DNA from 2 places in the Cobetia sp. 29-18-1 genome. Region 2 is predicted to be linked to the other one. Evidence: predicted binding sites of a transcription regulator. Region 2 holds the regulator's gene; the other holds the start of a gene.
What was found. Region 2 encodes sigma-54, which starts transcription at its own class of promoters, with help from an activator protein. Its sites were predicted from a motif close to TGGCACNNNNNTTGCTNT; they were not measured.

Region 1 (3,414 bases), on a different contig from region 2:
CCTGGCGTTCTCCGCGATGCTGATGGCCGGTATCGACGGTATCAAGAACAAGATCCACCCGGGCGACGCGATGGACAAGAACCTCTACGACCTGCCGGCCGAAGAAGCCAAGTCTATCCCGACCGTGGCCGAGAGCCTCGAACAGGCCCTGACCGCGCTGGACGGCGATCGTGAGTTCCTGACCCAGGGCGGCGTCTTCACCGACGACATGATCGATGCCTACCTCGAGCTGAAGGGCGAAGACGTCCAGCGCCTGCGCATGGCGACTCACCCGCTCGAATTCGACATGTACTACAGCGTCTAAGTACTGCCGGGGTTGAGGCAGACATTCGCTAGTCACGCCATCTGACGGAGTGCCTTCCCGGTGAAGGCAAGCCCACGACGATGACGACAGCAGGGCCATACCGACAGGTGTGGCCCTGTTTTTCGTTGTGGCCCTGTTTTCGCTGTGGCCCTGTTTGTCATTATGGTCCTGCTTCGTTCTATCTCTTTGCTCTGATCCTTTGCTCCTTTGCTCTGCCCCTGATCCTTTTCCCTGAGATCGGCCATGCTGCTGACAGATATGCAGGGCGCGGTGGTAGCCTTGCGTGACAGTCAATGCACACAGGCATCTTGTCGAAGGCCCCAAATGCTGGCATCAACGCGGTAAGCTTTGTAACTTGTTAGCCTTGTCATCAGGCAGCAGGATCGCCTGTCGATAGACCCAACCCGCTGGAGCTGCCTGCGGCTTCTGGCCTCCCATGACTCTCTTCAGGAATCTTCGGATGTGGCCCTTCGTATCCTCCCTGCGCGTCGCGAACCCCGCGACTGACTCGCGTGCACTGCCAGCAGCGCGCCCCGAGCCACTGCAGTGCCTGCTGCTGGCAGCGACGCTGATGCTGTCGAGCCTGTCGTTCGATCTTCAGGCGGCCCAGGTCTATCGTCACGTCGATGCCAACGGCAACGTCGTCTTCAGTGATCAGCCTGCGGGCGGCAGCAAGGTGCAGCTGACGCCGCTCAGCGTGGTGCCGTCGACGGAATCCTTGCCGCCGCGACGCAGCACGCCGTCGCGCGTGACTTCTTCCTCATCCAGCGAGAGCACCCGCACCCGGGCGCCTGCGGTAGATGTGGCCTTCCGTGGCTATACCACCTTCACCATCCAGAGCCCGTCCAACGAGGAGACGCTGCAGACCGGGCAGGCGGGCAATCTGGCGGTGCGCCTGGGGATCGAGCCCAAGCTGCGCCCGGAAGACAAGGTGCGCGTGACCGTGGACGGTGCGCCGTCTCAATCCGCCATGCACAGCACCGTCTTCATGGTGCCGGCGCTGGAGCGTGGCAAGCATGTCATCCAGGCGGAGTTGCTGGATTCCACCGGCCGCGTGCGCCAGACCAGCGAGCCGAAGGTGGTCTATGTGCAGCGCGCCAGCGTCAATCTGCCTCGCAACCCCAACAACCCTGCCAATGCTGGCGGTGGCTAGCAGCGTCTGGGCGCCCTTTGCTTCGCGCGTTTCTCCTTCGCTGACAGGCCGCCTTCGGGCGGCTTTTTCGTGTCCGGACCAGTCGATGTCGGGCCGCCTGGCGGTGAAGTGAGGCAACGCGGATTCGAGCGCGATTTTCCGCCTGCACCATTTTGGTGCCAATATACGGAGCCAGAAATGGTTGCACAGCATCGGACGCCGTGTTCTCGGTGCCTGCACCAGACTGGCGCGGTTATTGCAGAACAGGGAGACGTACTGCAGATGGCGAACAAACCCATGCATCAACGACTGCTCGAACACCTGAACACTGCCGTGGTGGTGCTGGACTCACAGCTGCAGATGGTCTGGATGAATCCCGCCGCGGAGACGCTGCTGGCGGTGAGTCTGGTGCGTGTGAAGGGCAGTACGCCCGACAACATGACCGGGCTGGATGACACCCTGATCAATGTGCTGCGCAAGGCGCTGGAGGAACAGCACCCCTACACCCAGCGTGAGGCCGAGATCATCAACGCGGCCAATGAAGCGCTGACGGTGGATTTCACCGCGACGCCCATCAGCGCCAATGAACTGCTGGTCGAGATAGAACCGCGTGACCGCCTGATGCAGATCTCGCGCGAGGAAGCGCTGATCGCCCGCCAGGAGGCGGTCAAGGTGCTGACGCGTGGTCTGGCGCATGAGGTCAAGAATCCGCTCGGCGGCATTCGTGGCGCCGCCCAGCTGCTCGAACGTGACCTGCCCGAACCGCAGATGGTGGAATTCACGCGCATCATCATCGAGGAGGTGGACCGCCTGCGTGATCTGGTCGATCGCATGCTCGGGCCGAACCGGCCGCCGCTGCAGGCGCCGGTCAATGTGCATGCGGTGACCGAGCGGGTGCGGGCCTTGCTGCAGGCGGAAGGCAGCGCCATCACCTTGAGCGCCGACTACGACCCGAGCCTGCCGGAGGTGATCGGCGACGAAGGTCAGCTGATCCAGGCGGTGCTCAACATCGCGCGCAATGCCACCCAGGCCCTCAATGAGCAGCCACAGCCCGATTCACCGCAGCCTGACGCCGCCCCCTACGAGATCACGCTGCGGACCCGCGCTCGCCGGCAGTTCACGCTGGGCCATGAGCGCCACCGGCTGGTCTGCGAGCTGGCGATCATCGACAACGGCCCCGGCATTCCGGAGAGCCTGCGCGAGACGCTGTTCTACCCGATGGTCTCGGGGCGCGCCGAAGGCTCAGGGCTCGGGCTGTCGATCGCCCAGGGCATCCTGCACCAGCATCAGGGGCTGATCGAGTGTGACTCGCGCCCCGGCCATACCGAATTCCGATTACTCATTCCGCTAGCCGGCACTTCTGGAGATCACACATGAGCGAGACTGCCCGCGTCTGTATCGTCGATGACGACCGTGCCATTCGCTGGGTGCTGGAGCGCGCTCTGGCACAACCCGACCTCGAGGTGGAAACCTTCGAGCGTGCCGATCAGGCCGAAGCCAGCATCATGCGCCAGTGCCCGGATGTCCTGATCACCGATATCCGCATGCCCGGAACCGATGGTCTCGACCTGATGGCGCGCGTGTGCGAGAAATACCCGGACCTGCCCGTCATCGTGATGACGGCGCATTCCGACCTCGACAGCGCCGTGGCCTCCTATCAGGGCGGCGCCTTCGAATACCTGCCCAAGCCGTTCGATGTCGATGAAGCGCTGGCGCTGGTACGGCGCGCCGTGGCACATGCCCGTGAATCCAAGGCGCCCGCCGCCGTGCCGGAAGGGCTGACCAAGGAAATCATCGGCGAAGCGCCGGCGATGCAGGAGGTCTTTCGCGCCATCGGCCGCCTGTCACAGTCGCATATCACCGTCTTGATCAACGGCGAGTCCGGTACCGGCAAGGAGCGCGTGGCCCAGGCGCTGCATCAGCACTCGCCGCGCGCCGCCAAGCCGTTCATCGCGCTCAACATGGCCGCGATTCCCAA
Region 2 (3,414 bases):
CTACACCGGCCAGGTGGAAATGCGCCAGGGCAGCATGAAACTCGATGCCAGCCGCGTTGATATCAGCCGCGCCGGCAGCGGCGAGATCTCGCTGGTCAAGGCCACCGGCAAGCGTGCCTACCTGGAACAGCAGCCCGCGCCCGACGAGAAACTGGTCAAGGGCTGGGCCGACACCATCCGCTACCATGCACTGGAGCGCCGCGTGGAGCTGGTCGGCAACGCGCGTCTCGAGAAAGGCGATGACACCTTCGAAGGCGGCTACGTGGAGTACTTCCTCGACAAGCGCCAGGTGAACGCCAACAACAGCAAGACGGCACAGCAGACCGAAGGCGGTCGCGTGCACATGACTCTGACGCCGCGCGGCGCCAATGCCAGCAAGGAAAACTGAGTCATGACTGCTGCTACTCCGCGTACGCTGAGCGCTCGCCATCTGGCCAAGGCCTACAAGGGCCGCAAGGTGGTCAAGGACATCTCGCTGGAGATCCGCCAGGGCGACATCGTCGGCCTGCTGGGCCCCAACGGCGCCGGCAAGACGACCTCGTTCTACATGATCGTCGGGCTGGTGCGCGCCGATGCCGGCAACGTCTCCATCGATGACAAGGACCTCTCCGCTGCCGCCATGCATCAGCGTGCACGCGCCGGCATCGGCTATCTGCCGCAGGAGGCGTCGATCTTCCGCAAGCTGTCGGTGGCCGACAACATCATGGCGATTCTGGAGACCCGCAAGGACCTGGATCGCAATGGCCGCAAGGCACGCCTTGAAGAGTTGCTCGAGGAATTCAGCATCACGCACATCCGCGCCAGTGCCGGCATGAGCCTGTCCGGTGGTGAGCGTCGTCGGGTCGAGATCGCCCGTGCACTGGCCACCGAGCCGGACTTCGTGCTGCTTGATGAGCCCTTCGCCGGCGTCGATCCCATCTCGGTGGGCGAGATCAAGAGCATCGTGCGCCAACTGCGCGATCGTGGCATCGGCGTGCTGATCACCGACCACAACGTGCGCGAGACGCTCGATATCTGTGACACCGCCTATATCGTCGGCGATGGCCAGATCATCGCCCACGGTGATGCGGACTCCATCCTGGCCAACCAGCAGGTGCGCGACGTCTACCTGGGCCACGAGTTCACGCTCTAGGGTCAGGGGATGCGCTGAGTCCTCGCGAGGCGAAAGCTTCGAAAGCCGCTGCGTGATTTTATCGCGTAGCGGCTTTTTCATGTCTGACATCAGACGCATGCATGACGTCCATACCACCTTGGTGGAAACATGGCATGCAAGTTGCTTGAATATTCGCGGCAACCACTTGTCAGTGCCCCGAGTCACGGTATAGCGTAGTAAGCACGTTCCTTTGCCGTGAATTGACTGACTCCATGAAACCCACCCTGCAACTCCGCCTCGGCACCTCGCTGACCATGACGCCGCAGCTCCAGCAAGCGATCCAGCTGCTGCAGCTGTCGACGCTCGACCTGCGTCAGGAGATTCAGCAAGCCCTCGAGTCCAACCCCATGTTGGAGCTCGACGAGGACTACGAGTCGCTGGATGTCGTCGAGACACAGGATTCGAGCGAGATCTCCACTGCCGACTCCTCGAGCGAGATTCCCGAGGAATACCCCCTCGACAGTGACTGGTCGGACCTCTACCAGGACCACGCCGGTAGCCTGACCAGCTCCGGCAGTGGCAGCGGGAGCGAAGAAGGGCCGGACTTCGATCGCAATACCAGCGTCGAGAGCCTGCAGGACCACCTGCGCTGGCAGCTGGCGATGACCGACCTCGATGGCCGTGAACGCCAGATGGCGGAGAGCCTGATCGATGCCGTCGACGGCGCCGGCTATCTGAGCCTGTCTCTCGATGAGCTGGTCGATGGCCTGCGTGGCCAGGGCCTGCCCGGCCTCAAGGCCTCCGAGCTCGAGCAGGTATTGCTGCGTCTGCAGCAGTTCGACCCGACCGGCGTCTTCGCTCGTGATCTGCGCGAATGCCTGCTGCTGCAACTGGCGCTGCTGCCGGATGATCTGCCGCTGCTGGCGCAGGCGCGCCGCCTGGTACGTCAATTCCTCGAGGCACTGGGCAACGATGACCGCAAGCTGCTCAAGCGGCGCCTGAGCCTTGACGATGACGAGCTGGATCACGTCATTCGCCTGGTGCGCGCGCTCGACCCGCGTCCGGCATCCGCCTGGGGCGAGCCCGCCAGCGATTACGTGATCCCTGATCTGCTGGTGCGCCATACCCGCCACGGCTGGCAGGTCGAGCTCAACCCGGAAGCGCTGCCCAAGCTGCGCATCCAGCCGGAATACGCCGCGCTGATCAAGCGTGCCGACAAGTCCGCCGACAACACCTTCCTCAAGGACAACCTGCAGGAAGCGCGCTGGCTGATGAAGAGCCTGTCATCGCGCAATGACACCCTGCTCAAGGTCGGCCGCGAGATCATGGCGCGTCAGATCGACTTCCTCGAGCAAGGCGAGGAAGGCATGAAGCCGCTGATTCTGGCCAACATCGCCGAAGTGGTCGAGATGCACGAATCGACCATCTCGCGGGTCACGACCCAGAAGTACATCCACACCCCGCGCGGCGTCTTCGAGCTCAAGTTCTTCTTCTCGAGCCAGGTCGGTGGCAGCGGCAGTGGCGACGCCCACTCAAGCACCGCCATTCGTGCCCGCATCCGCAAGCTGATCGCGGAAGAGCCGGCCCGCAAGCCTCTCTCCGACTCGCGGCTAGTCGATCTGCTCGCCAGCGATGGCATCGAGGTCGCACGCCGCACCGTGGCCAAGTATCGCGAAGCGATGGGCATCCCCTCCTCCAGCGAGCGCAAGCGTCTGGCCTGACGCGTCATCTGCGGCTGCCATGCCCTGCTTTCACCTCCACAATGGCAGCCGCCGCCAACCTCAAGCCCTGGATTTTCCGCTCATCAGCCTCTGACTTCGCGGACAGCGGTGCGCCTGTCGCGCGCTCTGTCATCCCGTCAACCGCTCGTCAATTACCCGTCATGGCCCATGACGGCGCGCAGGATGACGGCAAAAAACCGCCATTCCGCCAGCGTCATTCACCGTCAATCGCATGTTTTTAAAGTCACTTTTGCGCGTATTGCACCTGGATGACACCCGGACAACCTCCCAAAACGCCGCTTGCTCCACGCAATCGAAGCGCCTGAAAGGCGACGTACATGCAGGGATTGGCGACGAAAACCCGCCTTCTTGCGCGTCTTTCACGCACCACCCACCAGACGTGCCCTTGAAGTCCACTCCGTTACCCCTCACTGAGTTGAAGACAAGCACTGAGCCACGATGCAGCGCAGCGTTGATCTTTGCGCAAAGCTTGGGCATTGTCGGTACAGACGCTCACGACATCTGACGCCACTGGCAAGGGTGCGAAAACATCGCCAGACGGTGGCCGTCAAGCCTGTTGCAGAGCGTCCGATCAGGGTT

Region 1: glnL (nitrogen regulation protein NR(II)) is a predicted target of sigma-54. The motif match lies at 1,682-1,699, and genes of this name have one in related genera.

Annotation. Positions count from the first base shown of each region.
Region 1 is NZ_JARWKS010000026.1:41,599-45,012, reverse strand. It holds gene glnA (glutamate--ammonia ligase) at 1-304, shown strand, start outside; gene QD208_RS16185 (DUF4124 domain-containing protein) at 765-1,457, shown strand; gene glnL (nitrogen regulation protein NR(II)) at 1,719-2,813, shown strand; gene glnG (nitrogen regulation protein NR(I)) at 2,810-3,414, shown strand, end outside.
Region 2 is NZ_JARWKS010000016.1:54,543-57,956, reverse strand. It holds gene lptA (lipopolysaccharide transport periplasmic protein LptA) at 1-388, shown strand, start outside; gene lptB (LPS export ABC transporter ATP-binding protein) at 392-1,132, shown strand; gene QD208_RS12910 (RNA polymerase factor sigma-54) at 1,366-2,814, shown strand.